One region of the Anoxybacillus suryakundensis genome, then DNA from elsewhere that is predicted to be linked to it. Evidence: riboswitches for the same ligand, from Rfam matches in the RefSeq annotation. Region 1 holds a riboswitch; each other region holds the start of a gene.
What was found. Region 1 has a riboswitch for S-adenosylmethionine ahead of mtnW (2,3-diketo-5-methylthiopentyl-1-phosphate enolase). Riboswitches for the same ligand answer to the same signal wherever they lie in the genome.

Region 1 (5,160 bases):
GTTTTTAATTGAAACGTTTTAAAGGATGATGAACATGTCGAAATATTATATGCTTCTTTTATTGACAAGCGCCTTATGGGGAGGCAACTTTGTCGCAAGCAAACTGCTTGTTGCACACGCCTCTCCGCTTTCGTTAACGTTTATTCGTTGGACGATCGCCGTCCTTTTTTTATTTCCAATCGTGTTGAAAAAAGAACGATCCGTTCGTTTACAAAAACAAAGTATCGTACCACTTATTGCGATGGGGCTTTCAGGCGTCGTCTTATTTAACGTTTTTATGTTTCAAGCGTTGCGCTATACATCTGCTGATCATGTCGGGTTAATTTCGACATTAAATCCGATCGCGATTGCGCTTGTGGCATACGCCGTTTACCGCGATAAACTTACGATTCGACAATGGCTGGCCATGGTTCTCTCCCTGATCGGCGTGCTGATCGTGATGACGCATGGACAACTTCATCGCCTATCGGACATCAACGTCGGGGATATATGGATGGTTGCCGCAGTCATCATTTGGGGCGTCTATTCCGCCTGTGCAAAAGCGGTTATGAAGTCGTATTCCCCGCTTGCGGCAACGTTTTGGTCCGGCGTCTTTGGCGTCATCGGATTGTTGCCGTTTCTTTCTTCTTTTTCAATCCATGATGTCAACTTCTCGTTTGTATTGGCGCTTTTATATACGAGCGTCGGGGCGACGGTGCTTGCGATGTTTCTTTGGAACGTCGGCGTGAAACAAGTCGGTGCCACAACCGCGGGGATGTTTTTAAATTTCAATCCGCTTTTTACTGCGCTGTTTGCGTACATATTACTTGGCGAAATGTTCACCGCACCGCAATGGATCGGTTCATTCATTACGATTGCAGGCGTCATTTTGTTCACAAAAAAATAGAAGGGGCGTTACACCCCTTCTTTTTCCTCGTATGGATGTGCTACCCAACCAGATGGATCAATAAACAACCGAACGGCAACAACTTGGCGGTCGTCCATTAATGTAAAGAAATGTGGGTTTCCTTCTGGAACAGAAATGACATCGCCCGCTTCAAGCTCAACGTCAAAGTAGCCTGTTTGTTCATCTCCTTTAATAACGAAAATGCCATGACCAGCAACAATCGCCCGCACTTCGTCTTCTGTATGCGTATGCACTTGTTCAAATTTTTTCAATAGCTCTTCTAAATTTGGCGTTTGTTCGCAGAGGGCAACAACATCCCACGCTTGATAGCCTCTTCGTTTTGCTAAATCTTCAATTTCTGTTTGAAACGCTGCTAAAATGTGCGCTTTTTCTTCGTCTGTTAATACAAATTTGTTTTGTAGATGAGCGGGAAGTTTCTTTGCATCCCAATGTTCATATAACACTCCTTGCTTATTTAAAAACGCTGCAACGTTTTCCTTTCCTTCAATCACTTCACCTGTGTTGCGCACTTTAATAACTGCCATACCATACTCCCCCTTATCGTTTTAAAAGTAGTAATTTTACATAGTACTGACATAAAAACTCGCAAGCTTCTAAAAACTTTTTCGCTTCAAACGCATCTTTTCCCCATACGGTCACGCCGTGGTTGCGAATAAGCACTGCTCCTCGATCTTCATGAACATGGTCGGCAAACGCTTTTGCTAACGTCGGAATATGAGCGAAATTCGGAATAATCGGAATGCGAAACGCCGCATCTTCTTCCCATAAGCCGAACGCTTTAATCATTTCTTGATTTGTAAAAATGACCTCCCCTTCTTCGCCGTACCATTCGGAAATAATGTTATTGTCGACGGTGTGGACATGAAGCACACAACCGGCGTTCGTTTTATTGTAAATTTTAACGTGAAGAAGCGTCTCGGCTGACGGTTTCAAGTGCGTCGCCTCCGCTGGCTGTCCGTCGGCACCGACAAGTAAAAAATCTTCCGCCGTCTCTTTTCGCTTATCTTTTCCGCTCGCAGTGACAAGAAACGTAAGCGGCTCATCGCTCACTTTTATCGACAAGTTGCCACTCGTCCCCATAAACCAGTCGCGCGCCGCTAGCTCTCGTTTCACCTCGGCAAGCTCTACCCATTTTTGTTGTCTCACGCGATCACCTCGCTTTCTTTTAACACGTCAATGACATCAAAAAACGTCGTAAACGGCGTATGCGGCAAGTGGAGCTCACGGCATTTTTCAAGCAAAAAGTCGCGCGCCATGACGTGATCGGCTAGTTTGGCTGCTGCCAAGTCGGTAATGGAGTCGCCAATGACGATCGTTTTTGCCCCTTTTGGTGCAAGTTTGCGAAGAAGCGACGGCTTGCAGCAGCCGCAGCCGTTTTGACAATGTTCATCGCACGCATACGGCCACGTAATGCGAATCGTTTCCCCGCTAAAATCGGCGCTGTTACAAAAAATACGCTCTTTTTCAACGAGTCCGTGAAGAAGTGGATACACGAAAAAGTCAATGCCGCCGCTCACAATATAAAGCGGGATTTGTCGTTCGTTCGTAAACGCGACAAAATCGGAAAATCCGTCGCGAATGCGTGCGGTATCAAGCAAAAATTGCACGATGTCTTCTTTCAACGTCGTCGGCAACAGCGAAAACATGCGCCCGACCCCTTGTTGTACGGAACATGTTTGGGCGAGTATATCGTCTTTGATCGCTTCCCACTCCGGCGGAGCAAACTGTTTCATTAAAGCAATAATGTTATCGTTTAACGTAATCGTCCCGTCAAAGTCGCAAAAAATGACTGGCTTCATGATGCACTTCCCCATAAGTCAAGCGCTTGTTTTAATGCTTCATGTTCTTTCGCTGCCTCATGAAGCGAACGCCCAGCAAGCACCGCTTCGACAGCAGCGCGAAACGCTTGCCCGCCGCCGACCGCTCCGCTCGGATGCCCGTGCACGCCACCGCCTGCGTTAATGACAGAGTCGATGCCAAAGTCGCGCACAAGAAGCGGCACAAGCCCCGGATGAATGCCGGCAGATGGGACAGGAAACGCGCGCAAAAACGGTTCTTCTTTCGTTAATTCATCGCGAATCGCAACCGTTTGTTCTTTTTCAAGCGCAACGCTTCCGTACGGTGATGGGAAGAGTGAAAAGTCCGCCCCTGCCATGCGCAACAGTTTTCCAAGAAGCAAAGCGTAGCTTACGCCATATACGCGCGATGAGGCGACCGCTCCGCTAAACGACGGATGCGCCATAATCGGCAAACGAATGTCATCATCTTCACGAAGCGCTTGCAACACATCAAGTCCATATGTAAACACGTTAAACAATAATACGTCCGCGCCAAGCTCCGCTGCTTTCTTCGCTTTTTCTTTTAACTGAAACGTTTTTCCGGTTAAGTTCACCGCATATAACGTCCGATGCCCTGTTTGTTCGTACACTTCCTGAAGCGCTTGTTTTCCTGCCACGATGCGCTTGTCAAACGGCGTCAAGTCGTTGTCAAATAAAATTTCATCGTCTTTCACAAGATCAACGCCACCGAGCGCTTGCAGCTTCAATTGTTCGGTGACGTATTGTAAATCACGCCCAATCACCGCTTTAAAAATGCTCATGACAAGCGGACGGTGAAAGACGCCAAGTTTTTCGCGAATGCCGTCAATCCCAAAGCGCGGACCAGGGAATGCGCGCTTCAGTTCGTCGGAAAACGTTAAGTCAATCAGTTTAATCGTTCCGTCAAGCGACAATTTGCCAAATGTCGTTGTCAAAATGGCAGGCAAATCGGCACTAAAATTGACGCTCGGATACGAAATGCGCACAAGCGCACGTTTTAGTCTCTTTCCAAAAAACGTATTGACACGCTCGTCTTCCTCTAGCTCTTCAATCGACTGAACGATCCCTTTATGTTTTTTTAACTGTTCTTGTTCCAGTTGCGGTAAATCAGTCCACGACCCGACAGTCAGTCCAAGCGCGATACCTTCTGCTTTTTTCGCTAAATCTTTGTCGTCATGAATCAAATACGTTGCGGTAATCATATGTCCACCCCTTTACAAATAAAAAACCTCTTCATAAGAAGAGGCTAATTGTTCGTCTCTTCTTATCTCTCAGCGTATTGCTGCGAGAATTAGCACCGTGCTTAAACAGCTGTTTAAGTCGGTTGCCGGGCTTCATCGGGCTCGTCCCTCCGCCTACTCTTGATAAGAATTCGCAATGTATGAAATTTTTTGAATGGTTCGTTTTTCATAAATTTACTTCGAATTATGACAGCACATGTGGCATTTGTCAATCATTTTTTAAAAAAGTTGCAGTTGTCCGATGCGCCAAGCCGCTTCTTTTAGCCTGTCTTCGCTCGTCAGTAGCCCTGTGCGCACATAGCCTTCCCCATGTTCACCAAACCCGATCCCCGGAGCGACCGCCACGTGCGCTTGTTTAAGCAACAGGTCAGCAAATGTTTCTGACGTATAACCGTTCGGCACCGGAAGCCAAGCGAAAAACGAACCTGCTGGCGCTTGGACGTCCCAACCGATGTCACGCAAAGCATGAATAAACGTATTTCGCCTTGCTTCATACGTGGCGACAAGCTCGGCGACGCACTGTTGCGACTCGAGTAGCGCGACTGCTGCCGCTTCTTGAATAGCACCGAACATGCTGACGTACAAATGGTCTTGGAGTACGTGGATTGCTTCAATCATGCTTTCGTTGCCGACCGCAAAGCCGATGCGCCACCCTGCCATATTGTACGTTTTCGAAAACGTATAAATTTCAATGCCGACGTCTTTTGCCCCTTCAACTTGTAAAAAGCTGACCGGCTTTTTCCCATCAAAGCCAATCGCTCCGTATGCGAAATCGTGCACGACAGCGATATGATGTTTTTCCGCAAATGAAACGGTTTCTTGAAAAAACGATTCCGTTGCTGTCGCGCCTGTCGGATTGTTCGGATAGTTTAAAAACATCAATTTTGCCTCGCGAACGACGTCTTTCGGTAGCTCATCGTAAGCGGGCAAAAAGCTGTTTTCCGCCCGCAGCGGCATCATTTCCATGCGCGCCCGCGCAAGCACGACTCCCGACCAATAGTCCGGATAACCGGGATCGGGAACGAGGACGACATCACCTGAATTTAATAAACAAAGCGGCATTTCGACAAGCCCTGCTTTTCCGCCAAATAAAATAGCGACTTCTTTTTCCGGGTCAACCGTCACCCCGTATTCACGCTTATAAAACGTCGCCACCGCCTCTTTGAAAAACGAATAGCCGCGAAACGGCGAATAT
Region 2 (5,160 bases), on a different contig from region 1:
AATGATCGGTCATAAATTCAGGACCTGTGGCGCAGTTTAAACCGACCGCAAATGGTTTCATATGTTGAATGGAAATAAAAAACGATTCGATCGTTTGCCCGGCAAGCGTCGTTCCCATCGGTTCAATCGTTCCAGAAATCATAAGCGGCACTTGCTTGCCAACCGTTTTGAACGCTTCGGTAATGCCGAGAAAAGCAGCTTTCACGTTCAACGTATCTTGGCACGTTTCTAACAACAACAAATCAACGCCGCCAAGCAGTAAGCCACGCGCTTGTTCTTCATAGGAAGAAACGAGTTCCGCAAATGTCGCTCCTCCTGTGACGGAGAGTGTTTTTGTCGTTGGACCTATCGAGCCAGCAACGAAGCGAGGGTGATCGCTTGTTGTATATTTTTCCGCCGCTCGTTTCGCAAGTTTTGCTGCTTCGATATTTAATTCAAGCGCCAAATGGCCGAGGTTGTATTCGTCTAAGACGATGCGTGTTGCTCCGAACGTATTCGTTTCAACGATGTCTGCTCCTGCGGCAAAATAAGCTTCATGAATATGTGAAATGACGTGAGGAGCAGTGAGTGTTAAATATTCGTTACATCCTTCGTACGCTTCACCGCCGAAATCGTCCGCTGTTAAGTTGGCCGCTTGAATCATCGTTCCCATCGCACCGTCAATAATTAAAATTTTTTTCTCAAGCTGTTCAAATAAACTAGCCATAGTAGACCGTCCTTTCTTTTGTGAGCCGCTCTTTTTCATGAATGTAGTGAACGAGTTCGACCGTCATGTCGTAGCGTAAAAACGGCGTAATTAAATAGATGCCGCGGAATAAATCGAATGCTGCATCGATGAGTGATTTGGCGATCGCCAAGCCTTCTCTTGTCGATTGAACAGGATCGTTGGCGCACGCAGCCATGCGGGCACGAATGTCGTCTGACAGCGTAATGCCTGGCACTTCATGATGTAAAAAGTCAGCGTTGCGCGCGCTTGTAATTGGCATGATGCCGATGTAAATCGGCGTTGGTAAATGTTTTGTCGCTTCATATACGTCTTTGATTTGTTTTTCACTATACAGCGGTTGTGTTAAAAAGTAGTGCGCCCCGCATTCAATTTTTTTCTCTAGCCGCTTGACCGCTTTATCTAAGTGGCGCACGTTCGGGTTAAAGGCCGCAGCGATGGAAAAGTTCGTTTTTTGTCCGAGCGGTTTACCTGAGTACGAAAGCCCTTCGTTAAATTGCCGAATTAACGAAATGAGGTCAAACGATGATAAATCATATACGGACGTTGCGCCAGGGAAATCGCCGACTTTGGACGGGTCGCCTGTTAAAGCGAGTACATCGGTCATGCCGAGCGTATGAAGTCCCATTAAATGCGACTGTAAACCGATTAAATTGCGGTCGCGGCACGTAATATGAATAAGTGGGCGCATATTTAGTTGTTGTTTGACGATTGTTCCGACAGCGATGTTGCTAATGCGAGGTGTCGCAAGCGAGTTGTCGGCAAGCGTTAGTGCGTCAATATGTGCGTCTTTTAATGCTTTTGCGCCTTCTAAAAATTTCGTTAAGCCGAGTTTTTTTGGCGGATCGAGCTCGACGATAATCGACCGTCGCGTGCGTGCAAGATCGGCAAGGGAAGGTTGTTTCGTTTGTTCTGCTTCTTGAACGACAATAGTATGCCGTTGTTTCACTTCTTTTTTATATACAGGTGTGCGATCGGGAAGGGCGCGAGCAATCGCGGCAATATGTTTTGGTGTCGTGCCGCAACAGCCGCCAATGAGTCGAACCCCTTGATCACGAAACGCGCGGGCTGTTTCTTCAAAATATTGTTCGCTCGTTTCGTAAATGAATCGTCCGTCGCGATATTGTGGCAAACTCGCATTCGGGTACACCGATAAAAAGGCGCGCGTTGGAATCGGCACTTCTTCGAGCGAACGCAACATATGATATGGACCGAGATGACAGTTTAAGCCGACGACATCGGCGCCAAGTAGTTCTAACTGACGAAGCGCTTCAGCAAGCGGCATGCCGTGCTGCAAGACGCCAATGTCATGAAGCGTGACGTGGGCAATGATCGGCAACGTCGTTTCTTTCCGAGCGATGGAAAGAACGGTTTGTAATTCTTCGAAATCGTAATACGTTTCAAGTAAAAGTCCATCAACATTTTCGCTTAACAACACATACAGCTGTTCACGGAACGTCCGTTTCACTTCTTCAAGCGAAATCGTGCTTTTGTTTGTGCTGCGCAATCCTCCGATCGTACCGAGCACGTAGGCACGTCCTTTTGCTGCTTGTTTTGCAAGTTGGACAGCCGCTTTATTGATTTCTTTTACATCGTCCTGCAAACCGTAGCGAGCAAGTTTTACATAGTTGGCGCCGTACGTGTTCGTTTGGATCACTTCAGCGCCTGCTTCGATATACGCTTCGTGAATATGAACGATTTCTTCCGGCTTCGTTACGTTTAATTCTTCAAAGCAACGGTCGATGCCGTGCGCATATAATAACGTTCCCATCGCTCCGTCGGCGATGACGATGCGTTGTTTTAAATCGTCTAACAGTCCCACGTCCATTCCTCCGTTTCTTTTTCAAACTAAAACGTCTTCTTCATAAGAAGAAGACGTTGTGCGCTCCTTCTTATCTTCCAAGCGAATCGCTTGTCTGGACTTAGCACCTTGACGATCGTCAGGTTGCTGAAGGTTCATCGGGCCAGTCCCTCCCCTTCTCTCGATAAGATGTTGTATGAAGTTACTCATAAATGTAACTGATTTTTTAGAAATATTCAACTATTTTATTTGAAAATAAAAAAGAAGGCGTGTTGCCTTCTTAACGATAGTTGACGAATTGGACGTCGATCGGTAAGTCTGCTTCGCGAATGGCGGCGATGACTTTTTGTAAATCGTCTTTACTTTTGCCGCTGACGCGAATTTGGTCTTCTTGAATTTGACTTTTCACTTTTAAACCTGTATTTTTAATGATTGTGTTAATTTTTTTCGCGTTGTCTTTGTCGATGCCTTGGACGAGTTTGGCACGTTGGCGCACCGTTCCGCCAGAAGCAGGTTCGATTTTTCCGTATTGAATGTTTTCCGTTGGCACACCGCGCTTAATGAGCTTGCCGATGAGCACGTCTTTGAGTTGTTCGAGCTTAAATTCATCGTCAGAAATGAAAATGAGTTCATCTTTTTCAAGCGAAATGTCGCTTTTGCTTCCTTTAAAATCATAGCGGTTTTGAATTTCTTTTAACGCGATGTTGATGGCGTTTGTTACTTCTGACAAATCGACTTTCGACACAATATCAAATGAACTTTCTTTTGACATATATATCACCTCAATATAAATTTGTTGTGTTTCCATTATAGTCGATTGTTGACATATGAACAACTTTACAAAATATTTATATATAAAAAGTAAACAAACTGTCGAATATTGTCGATATAATACATGAAGTGAGATTTGATCGAAAGATAAGGAGATGAGGGAATTTTATGAAAAAAATGATTTCACTCATGATGGCATTCGTTTTGTTACTTGCCGCTGGGTGTTCACAAACGAGCTCCTTTCAGCCGAAAGAGCGTGTGAAAATTGGCATTATGTTATCAGACGTCGGACTTGGCGATCAATCATTTAGCGACTCGGCATTTCAAGGGTTAATGAAAGCGAGAGATGAGCTCGGCATCTTTTTTGACTACCGTGAGTTAAAAGAAACGGGAACGTATGAAAAAGGGCTAACCGAGCTTGTTGAAGCAGGGAACGATCTCGTTATCGGTCTCGGCTTTATGGTGCAACAAGATTTAGAAAAAGTCGCAAAAAAATATCCGAAACAGCAATTTATATTAATTGACGCGGTATCTAACCTCCAAAACATTACGTCCATTACGTTTAAAGAAGATGAAGGGAGCTTTTTAGCAGGTGTTGTCGCAGCCATGCTGACGAAAACGAACAACGTCGGCTTCGTTGGTGGAGCGGATGTGCCATTGATTCGGAAGTTTGCGAACGGCTTTATTCAAGGGGTAAAAGCGGTGAAGCCAGAAGCAAACGTGCAAGAAGTGTATGCCGGCAATTTTGGCGATGACAAGCTTGGAGCAACGATCGCCAAACAAATGATTGCCAACGGCGCAGATGTGTTGTATGCGGCGGCTGGGTTTACAGGTGTCGGGGTGCTACGCGAGGCGGAGATGAACAAAAAATATGCAATCGGTGTCGATAGCGACCAATATTTTTATGCGGAAAAAGCGGTGGTCACATCGATGTTAAAAAATGTAGATGTTGCGTTATATACAGTCATTAAACAGTATGTTGAAAAGAAAGAAGTGCCAAAAGGAACGATCGAACTTGGGTTAAAAGAAAACGGCGTCGATTTAGCACCGATTCGTGTCGTGACGCTCAGTCCAGAGCAACAGGCGACGCTTGAAAAATGGAAAGAAAAAGCGACAAACGGCATTACGCAATAAAGGAGGGATACGATGTCGATTAAACAACGATTATTATTTCATTCATTAGCAACGCCAGTCATTGCCGGCGCTATTATTGTGTTTATTATTATAAATATGCTTTCGATTCAATCGTCGAATCAAGATTTCGTTCCGCTGATGATGAAGGCGCAACATTTACAAGCAGAGCTGAAAGCGACGAAGCAAAGTTTAAGCAACTATGCATATAGCCCAACAGAAGGAAATAAACAAGAAGTACTTATTCATTTGGAAGAATCAGAAAAGTTGCTTCGCGTATTAAATAAAGGACTGACCCAATCGTACATTCGTGCTGCACTTGAACAAGCGAATAAAAAATTTGACGTGCTAGCTAAAGAATCGAAAGCGGCACTTGATGCACGGAACGTAGCAGAAATTCGCCGCCAGTCGATGCGAGCAGAAGGGGTATTAAACGACATATATGTCGTCAACACATATGTGAGCGAATATTATACGTACATGCAACAAACGTTACAAAAACAAATTTCAGGCGTTATTACGATTTCGCTCGTTGCGATTGCAGTGGTATTATTGTTTGCAGGATTTAGCGGATTTAGACTAACACAAAAAATTACGGTGCCGCTAAGAAAAATCGCTGAAAATGCGAAACAAATTGCAAGCGGCGATTTGCGTATTGAGCCTGTGAAGTATAGCGGGAGAGACGAGCTTGCTGATTTAAATGAAGCATTTGCAACGATGGCTGATCAGCTGA
Region 3 (5,160 bases), on a different contig from region 1:
GCACTGTCGCAACAAATGTAACGTCGTTATTGTTGCGTTGAAATCCTTCTAAATACGCTAAGTTTCCAAGCCCCCCAGCACCAACAACTCCTGCCATCGCTGTGTAACCAACGAGCGCGATTGCTGTTACCGTAATCCCAGATACAAGGGCAGGGAGCGCTTCTGGAAGAAGCACTTTCCAAATGATTGTTGTTGTCGTCGCTCCCATCGCTTTTGCCGCTTCAATGACACCTTTATCAATTTCACGAAGCGCAATTTCAACCATGCGTGCATAAAACGGTGCAGCACCAATAATGAGCGCTGGTAGCGCAGCATTCGCTCCAAGAATCGTGCCGACAACGAGCTTTGTAAACGGAATGAGCAAAATAATTAAAATAATGAACGGGATGGAACGGAAAATATTGACGAACGATGCGATCACACCGTTAATCAAACGATTTTCCCATATGTTTCCCTTAGACGTTAGAAACAACAACAACCCAAGTAAAATACCGAGCACAAATGTTGCTGCAACAGAAATAGCGGTCATATACAACGTCTCCATCGTTGCCGCCCATATTTTTTCCCAAACGACGTTCGGAAATAGTTCATTGGACATTCGCCAACACCTCCACTTCAACTTCTTGCTGGCGAATAAAAGCGAGCGCTCGCTCAACTTCTCCATTCGCACCATCTAAGTGAATGAACAACACCCCGTATGAACCGTGATGCGTTTGTGAAATTTTCCCTTGTAAAATATTTATATTCAAATCGAATTGGCGAATAAGTTGTGTAATGAGCGGTTGCTCAGCCGCTTCGCCGACAAACGTAAGCTGGACAACTTGGCCGTTCGGATAACGTTCAAGAAGATGCAACATCGCTTCTTTTGTTTCCTCCGGCTCCGTCACTTGCTGAACAAATCGTTTCGTAATCGGTTGTTCTGGCTTACGGAACACGTGAAGCACTTCGCCCATTTCGACAATTTTTCCGTTTTCCATTACCGCTACACGATCACAAATTTTACGAATAACGTGCATTTCGTGTGTAATTAATACGATCGTTAAGCCGAGGCGTTTGTTAATATCAACAAGCAAATCTAAAATGGAATCGGTCGTTTGCGGATCAAGCGCCGACGTTGCTTCATCACATAATAACACTTTCGGGTTGTTCGCTAATGCGCGCGCAATGCCGACACGCTGCTTTTGCCCCCCGCTCAGTTGTGACGGATACGCATGTTCTCTTCCTTGCAAACCGACGAGTTGAATGAGTTCATCGACGCGTTTCATTCGTTCTTCTTTCGGTACACCCGCAATTTCTAACGGAAAAGCAATGTTTTCGCGCACCGTTCGCGACCAAAGTAAATTAAAGTGTTGAAAAATCATTCCAATTTGCTGACGCGCTTGTCGTAATTGTTTCCCACTAATTTTCCCCATATCTTTTCCATCGACAATGACTTCACCACTTGTCGGCTTTTCTAGTCCATTTAGCAATCGAATGAGGGAACTTTTCCCTGCTCCACTATAACCGATGATGCCGAAAATTTCTCCTTGTTCGATATGCAAGTTTACATGATCAACCGCCGTCACATGTCCACTTGCCGCTTTATATACTTTCGTTACGTTTGATAAAGTAATCATGCTGTCACCTTCCTTCCATGAAAAAAGCCTTTCTGCTCAAGAGAACAGAAAGGCGTCATCATCCATTCTGTCTCTTATCTCCCAAAGCAAACGCTTTGTGTGAATTGGCACCATTTCAGCAGCACTGACGGTTGCCGGGTTTCATCGGGCACATCCCTCCACCTCTCTTGATAAGAGCGCTTTTAAACGCTTTATTCAGTTAACGTTTTAATGCATTCAAGGACATTTTTAAACTACGAAAGTGAGTATATCATCAAAAGAAGGACGGTGTCAATAAAAATTTTTTCAACTATTTCCCGTCATGATTAAGTGAACTGAATATATATATCATTGAGGAATCGCTACTCCTAGGATGTCGGGCTACGAACAACCCTCTGCTTTTGTTATGTAAACAGTGTGAGAGGCTTACCCAAAACGCATTAGCGTTTTAGATCAGCCTCTTCAGTTCAAAAAATGAAGTTAAACTTTCCAATTGTAGGCATACATAGTTACATGACAAACGGATCCTTTAATTACATTCTTCTTTTGTAATTTTAATCGTTACGTACACTTTATGAAAGGAGTCATAGTAGTCAGCTTGTGCAACACTAGAGGTATACCATTTATCAACTAATTTTAAGTAAGAATCAGTGTTTTCTAAAGAATAAATCCCCGTAATAGTAGAAGTCTTAGTCGTTAGATTTCGATCGTACGTAACTGTCATCGTCACTGTACCATACATACTCTGAACCGTTTTTGTTTCTTTATTTCCTCGGACAATCGTATCAAGTGGAGCAATTTTTGATTTTGAATTGCTTAATTTTGCTATTGAACTCCCTACTGCAGGAGTAACTGTAATTGTTACATTCCCCTCTTTATATACTCGTTTCGGGAGCGTACTAGCTTCAGTAGTAATTAACGACCCAAAAAAACCATCTAATAACAGAGTAGCAGTTAGTGCTAGGGTAGCAACTAAAATAAGCCTTCTAAATTGCCTTTTCATTATTTTCTCTCCTCACATAGTCCAATTGTAATGCTAGTTCTCCGCTACTTGTCCATAATGAGATAGACTTGTACATTAGCGCCAGTTAAACATCGGTATCATGAATATAAGCAGGAATTTTTATTTAGCTGATTACTCACCATAGGTACAACATATTGTATAAAAATCGGACGTTCTTTATCTCAACTTATACATTGCTCATACTCCTCCGCTTCTTCTCCCAAAAATAGCTGATCAGCTATTTTCATTTTACCAAAAATAGAAAAGAAAAAAATCCGTATTTTCCGCCAATTTTTTGGCGAAAATCCGCCAATTTCTTCAAAATAAATGACAAAGTTTATTAAATGAAGTAGAATCTAGTAAAAAATAATGGAGGGGAAATCGCATGACTATTCGTACATTGCTTATTGATTCTGATCCTATCTATTTGCTTGGGTTGGAAAAATTATTGGAAAACGAAAGTAACATAACAGTTATCGGTTCTGTTTCTTGTCTTGATTCACTAGATACTCTCATACATATACATGTACCAGACGTCATTGTAATAAATGTACACATGCACATAGCAAAAGCATGGGACTGGGTAAAAAATGTGAAGGAGACACATCCCACGATAAATATCATTATGCTATGCAACTATCCACCGCTCGCCTTATCTGCGTACGAAGCAGGTGTATCCGGCGTATTGTCAAAAGAAAAAGTTTCCACTCATTTAGCACATGTGATCCGATACAGCAACGAAGGAGAAAAACTTTTTTTAGCGGATAATGAAACTGCGTATTTAACAAAGCACGGTTTAACAAACATGGAAATCGATATATTACAAATGTTAGCGGATGATCAAACGAGTACACAAATTAGCGAACAGCTAATGATAAGCAAACGAACAGTAGAACGTCACCTTTCTTGTATTTTCGAAAAACTAAAGGTTTCGTCACGAACTGGAGCGGTTGCGGAAGCGCTACGGTTACAACTCATAAAATGAAAGGTGCTAGTCGAAATATATAACTAGCACCTTTCATACCTACACTTGCGAATATACAGAACGAATACCTGTCGCCGCTTCAATTGCCTGTTCTAAGTCTTCAATTAAATCGTCCACGTTTTCGATTCCGACTGATAAACGAATCATATCTTCTGTTACACCAGACGCTTGTAAATCTTCTCCGCTCAGTTGTTGATGCGTCGTGCTCGCTGGATGAATAATTAAACTTTTTGCATCGCCGACGTTGGCGACATGCGACCAAAGTTTAACGTTGTTAATCAATGTCGCCCCCGCTTCACGACCGCCTTGAATGCCGAAAACAACGACAGCTCCTGCCCCCTTTGGCATATATTTTTTCGCTAGCTCTTTTGCTGGGTGATCGTCATGCTCAGGATATAACACCCAATTGACTGCTGGATGGTTGTCTAAATACTCAACAATTTTTCTCGTGTTGGCAATATGTTCTTTCATGCGTACGTGTAACGTTTCAAGCCCTAAATTAAACTGAAATGCGTTGAACGGGCTCATCGCTGGTCCTAAATCGCGCAATAGTTGCACGCGTGCTTTCACGATATACGCTGCTGCACCAATGTGTGCGTATACGAGATTATGGTAGCTTGGATCTGGTGTCGTAAACGATGGAAACTTCGGCGAATTCCAATCAAAATTTCCGCCGTCGACAATGATGCCACCTAGCGTCGTTCCGTTGCCAAGTAGCCATTTCGTCGCTGAATGAATAACGATATTTGCTCCGTGTTCAATCGGACGGCAAAGATAAGGCGTCGCAAACGTATTATCAATAATGAGCGGAATGCCTGCTTCGCGAGCAACCTCCGCAACCGCTTCAATATCTAACACGTGCAAGCTCGGATTGCCGATCGTTTCGGCAAAAATGGCTTTCGTTTTCGGCGTAATGGCAGCGCGGAAATTTTCTGGATCGGTCGGATCGACAAAATGTGTCGTGATGCCGTATTTCGGTAACGTATTTGCGAGCAAATTGTACGTTCCTCCATATAACGTCGAAGCAGAAACGATGTCATCCCCGGCTTGAGCGACGTTTAAAATCGCCATCGTAATCGCTGCCATTCCGCTCGCTACAGCTAAAGCTCCTACACCACCTTCGAGCTTGGCCACTCGTTCTTCAAATACAGTAACTGTCGGATTATGAATGCGTGTATAAATGTACCCCGCTTCTTTTAATGCAAATAAATTGGCCGCATGCTCCGTATGATCAAACAAATACGCATTGGACTGATAAATCGGCACTGCACGCGCTTTCGTTACTGGATCGGTTTGCAATCCGCCATGAACAGCAATCGTTTCAAATTTCATCGTTTCTCCTCCTGCACGAATAATTGTTGAATATTTTGAATTTTAACACGATAAAAATAGCTCGTCAATGAACAAGGTCGTACGGTTTAGCAAGAAAAAAGATCGACTCTAATAATAAAATGTGACGAAACGATGCTGTGACAGATAATTCATTTAATCGAAGTTGTTGCTGAAGTTTTAATGAACCTTCCAATAATGACATGATCGCTTTTGCTGAACCACGAATCGTAATCATTTGCTCCACA
Region 4 (5,160 bases), on a different contig from region 1:
AGCGTCGTCTTTCCTGTGCCTGATAAACCGAAAAAGAGCGCGACATCTCCTTCTTGACCAACGTTTGCTGAACAGTGCATCGGGAAGATTCCTTGCTCTGGCAATAAGAAGTTCATGACGGAGAAAATTGATTTTTTCATTTCACCTGCATATTCTGTCCCACCAATTAGCACAGTGCGACGTTCAAACGAGATGATAATAAATGTTTCTGAACGCGTGCCGTCAACAGCTGGATCGGCTTTAAATGTTGGAGCAGAAATGACTGTAAATTGTGACTCATGCGCTTGTAATTCTTCCGTTGTTGGACGAATGAATAACTGATGGGCGAATAAGTTATGCCAAGCAAATTCGTTGACAACTTGAATTGGCAAACGATAAGCTGGATCAGCGCCTGCAAAGCCATTAAATACAAACAATTCTTCTTTTGTCATTAAATAATCGATCACTTTGTTGTAAAGTTTATCAAATACTTCCTCAGAAATTGGTTGATTGACAGTTCCCCAATCAATTTTATGTTTAACAGATGGCTCTTCGACAATATATTTATCTTTCGGGGAGCGACCTGTATATTTTCCTGTTGTTGCACAAATCGCTCCTGATAAAGTAAGAATGCCTTCTTTCCGAGTTAATACTTTCTCTACTAGTCGTGGTACAGATAAGTTATGAAAAACCCCATCCCTTTGTAAGAGTGTCGATAATTTGTTTGTCAGTTCAATGGAATTCATTGGACAAAACCTACCTTTGTTTGATTTATCTTTATGTAAAAAGTATAACACATTTTAATAAATAGTCCATACTAATTAGCGTATTTTTCTTGAATTTATTTTCAAAATCATTACAGTAGAAAAAACGTTGACTCGCTGATGATATATGTGATATGATGCTGAGATGAACGGATACTCTTATCCCGAGTTGGTGGAGGGAGACAGGCCCGATGAAACCCAGCAACCGTCACGTATGTGAAAAGGTGCTAACCTGTGGCAAGGGAACGCCCTTGAACGATAAGAGTGAAAGGCGCAGACAAATGCAAAAACCTTTCCTCTGAAGGAAAGGTTTTTTTCACGATAGACCATAATAAGAGGGATGAGTACCGTATCATTTGTCATTATTATTGAGGAGGAATGTTTGAATGCCTAAACGTCGTCTGTTTACATCTGAATCTGTAACGGAAGGGCATCCGGATAAAATTTGTGACCAAATTTCCGATGCGATTTTAGATGCGATTTTAGCGAATGATCCAAATGCGCGTGTTGCGTGTGAAACGAGCGTAACAACAGGGCTTGTTTTAGTGAGCGGGGAAATTACAACATCTACATATGTAGATATTCCGAAAATTGTCCGTGAAACGATTCGTGAAATTGGCTATACGCGCGCAAAATACGGCTTTGATGCAGATACGTGCGCTGTATTAACATCAATTGATGAGCAATCTCCAGATATTGCGATGGGTGTTGACAAAGCGTTAGAAGCTCGTGAAGGGCAAATGACAGATGAAGAAATCGAGGCGATCGGTGCAGGTGACCAAGGATTAATGTTTGGCTTCGCGTGCAACGAAACGAAAGAGCTTATGCCGCTTCCAATTTCGCTCGCACATAAACTTGCGCGCCGTCTAGCTGAAGTGCGTAAAGAAGATATCTTACCTTATTTACGTCCAGACGGAAAAACGCAAGTGACAGTGGAGTATGATGAAAACGGCAAACCTGTACGTATCGATACGATCGTTGTTTCTACACAACATCATCCAGAAATTACACAAGATCAAATTGTACGCAACATTAAAGAGCATGTCATTCAACCTGTTGTTCCAGCGGAGTTGATCGATGAAAACACAAAATATTTCATTAACCCAACAGGTCGTTTCGTGATCGGTGGTCCACAAGGTGATGCAGGGTTAACAGGACGCAAAATTATCGTTGACACGTACGGTGGTTATGCTCGTCACGGTGGTGGAGCATTCTCAGGAAAAGACCCAACGAAAGTAGACCGTTCGGCAGCATATGCCGCTCGTTACGTAGCGAAAAACATCGTTGCAGCAGGTCTTGCAGATAAATGTGAAGTGCAGTTAGCGTATGCGATCGGTGTGGCGCAACCAGTATCAATTTCCATTGATACGTTCGGCACAGGTAAAGTATCTGAAGATGTATTAATTGAAGTGGTGCGCAACAATTTTGACCTTCGCCCAGCAGGAATCATTAAAATGCTTGATCTTCGCCGTCCAATTTACAAACAAACAGCTGCTTACGGTCACTTTGGTCGCACAGATATTGATCTTCCTTGGGAGCGTACTGATAAAGCGGAAGCGTTAAAACAACAAGCGTTACAGTTAGCGAAGTAAGAAAAGGGAGAGAGTTACGTCATGTAGCTCTCTCTATTTGTTAGTGAAACGGGGTGAAAACATGTGTGGCTTTGTTGGAGTGATATATGATCAACCAAATCAAATATGCGGTGAATGGAAACAAACGTTTCGTCAGATGAATGATGCGATTATTCATCGTGGACCAGATGACGAGGGATATTTTTTCGATGAGCATGTGCATTTTGCTTTTCGTCGTCTGAGCATTATTGATTTAGAGGCAGGTCATCAGCCGCTTTCCTATGAAAATGATCGATATTGGATTATTTTTAATGGAGAAATCTACAACTATATTGAATTGCGCGAGCAACTTGAGCAAAAAGGATATAAATTTACGACACATTCAGATACAGAAGTTATTTTAGCGTTATATGCTGAAACAAAAGAGGCTTGTGTTCAACAATTGCGCGGTATGTTTGCTTTCGTCATTTGGGATAAAGAAGAAAAAATAGTATTTGCTGCACGCGATCCGTTTGGTATTAAGCCATTTTTTTATACGATTGAAGATGATCGTCTTCTCGTTGCTTCGGAAAAGAAAAGCCTCTTATTAGCAATTGATGGAGATATCAACAGAGAAGCACTCCATCATTATTTAACGTTTCAATATGTGCCAGAGCCACTTACAATGACAGCAAATATTTGTAGACTGAAGCCTGGGCATTATATCATGAAAAAAATTGGCGAGCAACCAATGTTTGTTCGTTATTTTACACCAACATTTATGCCGATCCATCAATCAGAAGAAAAGTGGATTAGTGATATTCGTGATGCGCTATTCAAATCCATTGAAGTGCATATGCGTAGCGATGTGCCTGTCGGTTCTTTTTTATCCGGTGGGATTGATTCCTCACTTGTTGTTGCAATAGCTAAACAATTTCATCCGCAGCTCGAGACGTTTTCGGTTGGATTTGCTCGAGAAGGGTTTAGTGAAATAGATGTGGCGAAAGAAACAGCTGATCAACTACACGTTCGACATTACAGCTATATCATTTCTCCAGAAGAGTACGTACAAGCACTTCCACGTATCATGTGGCATATGGACGACCCGCTCGCTGATCCTGCCGCTGTTCCGCTTTATTTTGTCGCTCGTGAAGCGAGAAAGCGTGTGACGGTCGTTTTATCGGGTGAAGGGGCAGATGAATTATTTGGAGGTTACAATATTTACCGTGAACCATATTCGTTGCGCCTATTCAACCATCTCCCTCGGCCGATGAAGCGCGCATTGCGTATACTTGCCCGTCTTCTTCCTGAAGGAATGAAAGGAAAAAGTTTTATTGAACGCGGTACGACACCATTGCGTGATCGGTATGTTGGCAACGCGAAAATGTTTGAGGAAAAAGAAAAAGCTCTTACATTAAAAGAATACAATAGTGATTGGGAATATACGAACGTAACGAAACATTTATATGATGAAACAGCGTTATACGATCCTGTCGAACAAATGCAATATGTCGATTTGCATACGTGGTTATGTGGAGATATTTTGTTAAAGGCTGACAAAATGACGATGGCTCATTCGCTTGAGTTGCGTGTCCCGTTTTTAGATAAAGAAGTGTTCGCTGTGGCTAAACATATACCTGCTCACTTGAAAACAGCTAACGGTACAACAAAGTATATATTGCGGAAAGTGGCAGAAGGCATTGTTCCAGATCACGTATTGCATCGTAAAAAACTCGGTTTTCCTGTTCCGATTCGTCATTGGTTAAAAGATGAGTTGTACGATTGGGCAAAAACGATGATCCAACAAAGTGAAACGAATCATTTATTCCATAAGCATGTTCTTTTGCAGTTGCTTAATGACCATGCGACAGGAAAAGCCGATTATAGTCGAAAATTATGGACGGTACTGATGTTTATGGTTTGGCATGCCGTGTACGTAGAAGAAAAGTACGATTTTGCAAAGCTATCTCCACTTCTTCGCTCTTACGCGTAACGAGACTCGCGTTTATGCATCACTTGTTCATAGTGGGAAAGAAGTTCGGTGAATATGCTGTTCCAGTCTTTCGTTTCTGCGTATTCCCGAGCGGCTTTCCCCATTTGTTTTCGTTTTTCTTCATTTTTTAACATATATTCAATTGCTGCTCGCCAAGTGTTTAAATCATGAGGAGGGCATAATAAACCTGTTTGTTGCTCTTTCACAATTGTTGTTACGCCACCACGATTTGCGCAAACAACAGGAGTTCCTGATGCGAATGATTCTAATACGACATTGCCAAACGTTTCTGTTGGCGATGGAAATGCAAATACGTCCGCTGCTGCATATGCTTCAGCGAGTGCATCGCCCCTTAAAAACCCTGTAAACGTCACATTACTTGGAGCTATTTGTTGTAATTGCGCTTTTAACGGGCCGTCTCCAACGATCATCCAACGAATAGAAGAAGGCATTTGTTTGGCGAGTTGGATGAGTAAATCGACATTTTTTTCCCGCGCTAACCGACCGACATATAAAACGATATACGGTTCAGTAATGCCATATGCCTGTCGGAATGATCGGTTGTCTTCTTTCGGATAAAATATTGTACAATCAACGCCGCGCGACCAAATGTGTAAGTTTGTAAAGCCGCGCTGTTGCAATTCGTTGAGCGTTTCTTCAGAAGGGACGAAAATTTTTTCGGCAGAACGATGAAACCAATGCATATAACGCCAAAGCCACGGTGATAAAAAATCGAGGTTGTAGTAGTGTAAGTATTGATCAAAATGGGTATGATAAGAAGCGACAAAGGGGATATTCATTTTTTTGGCATAATGCAAACCGCACAGACCGATGTTAAATGGAGTAGCAATATGGATGAGCGTCGGTTGAAATT

Region 2: it holds a riboswitch for S-adenosylmethionine, as region 1 does, so the genes downstream of both, ASC42_RS03190 (bifunctional homocysteine S-methyltransferase/methylenetetrahydrofolate reductase) here and mtnW (2,3-diketo-5-methylthiopentyl-1-phosphate enolase) in region 1, are expected to answer to the same signal.
Region 3: it holds a riboswitch for S-adenosylmethionine, as region 1 does, so the genes downstream of both, ASC42_RS08985 (methionine ABC transporter ATP-binding protein) here and mtnW (2,3-diketo-5-methylthiopentyl-1-phosphate enolase) in region 1, are expected to answer to the same signal.
Region 4: it holds a riboswitch for S-adenosylmethionine, as region 1 does, so the genes downstream of both, metK (methionine adenosyltransferase) here and mtnW (2,3-diketo-5-methylthiopentyl-1-phosphate enolase) in region 1, are expected to answer to the same signal.

What each region holds. Positions count from the first base shown of each region.
Region 1 is NZ_LIOK01000002.1:137,918-143,077, forward strand. Features, by position in the region: gene ASC42_RS01935 (ZIP family metal transporter) at 1-22, shown strand, start outside; gene ASC42_RS01940 (DMT family transporter) at 35-886, shown strand; gene ASC42_RS01945 (1,2-dihydroxy-3-keto-5-methylthiopentene dioxygenase) at 895-1,431, opposite strand; gene ASC42_RS01950 (methylthioribulose 1-phosphate dehydratase) at 1,445-2,053, opposite strand; gene ASC42_RS01955 (2-hydroxy-3-keto-5-methylthiopentenyl-1-phosphate phosphatase) at 2,050-2,706, opposite strand; gene mtnW (2,3-diketo-5-methylthiopentyl-1-phosphate enolase) at 2,703-3,926, opposite strand; SAM riboswitch class I at 3,986-4,095, opposite strand; gene ASC42_RS01965 (pyridoxal phosphate-dependent aminotransferase) at 4,185-5,160, opposite strand, start outside.
Region 2 is NZ_LIOK01000003.1:156,391-161,550, forward strand. Features, by position in the region: gene metH (methionine synthase) at 1-706, opposite strand, end outside; gene ASC42_RS03190 (bifunctional homocysteine S-methyltransferase/methylenetetrahydrofolate reductase) at 699-2,546, opposite strand; SAM riboswitch class I at 2,614-2,716, opposite strand; gene ASC42_RS03195 (YajQ family cyclic di-GMP-binding protein) at 2,806-3,297, opposite strand; gene ASC42_RS03200 (BMP family lipoprotein) at 3,465-4,430, shown strand; gene ASC42_RS03205 (methyl-accepting chemotaxis protein) at 4,443-5,160, shown strand, end outside.
Region 3 is NZ_LIOK01000010.1:62,237-67,396, forward strand. Features, by position in the region: gene ASC42_RS08980 (methionine ABC transporter permease) at 1-598, opposite strand, end outside; gene ASC42_RS08985 (methionine ABC transporter ATP-binding protein) at 588-1,616, opposite strand; SAM riboswitch class I at 1,688-1,793, opposite strand; gene ASC42_RS08990 (hypothetical protein) at 2,125-2,598, opposite strand; gene ASC42_RS08995 (response regulator transcription factor) at 2,984-3,583, shown strand; gene ASC42_RS09000 (O-acetylhomoserine aminocarboxypropyltransferase/cysteine synthase family protein) at 3,623-4,915, opposite strand; gene ASC42_RS09005 (hypothetical protein) at 4,980-5,160, opposite strand, start outside.
Region 4 is NZ_LIOK01000001.1:210,335-215,494, reverse strand. Features, by position in the region: gene pckA (phosphoenolpyruvate carboxykinase (ATP)) at 1-725, opposite strand, end outside; SAM riboswitch class I at 900-1,008, shown strand; gene metK (methionine adenosyltransferase) at 1,130-2,335, shown strand; gene asnB (asparagine synthase (glutamine-hydrolyzing)) at 2,397-4,286, shown strand; gene ASC42_RS01015 (glycosyltransferase family 4 protein) at 4,277-5,160, opposite strand, start outside.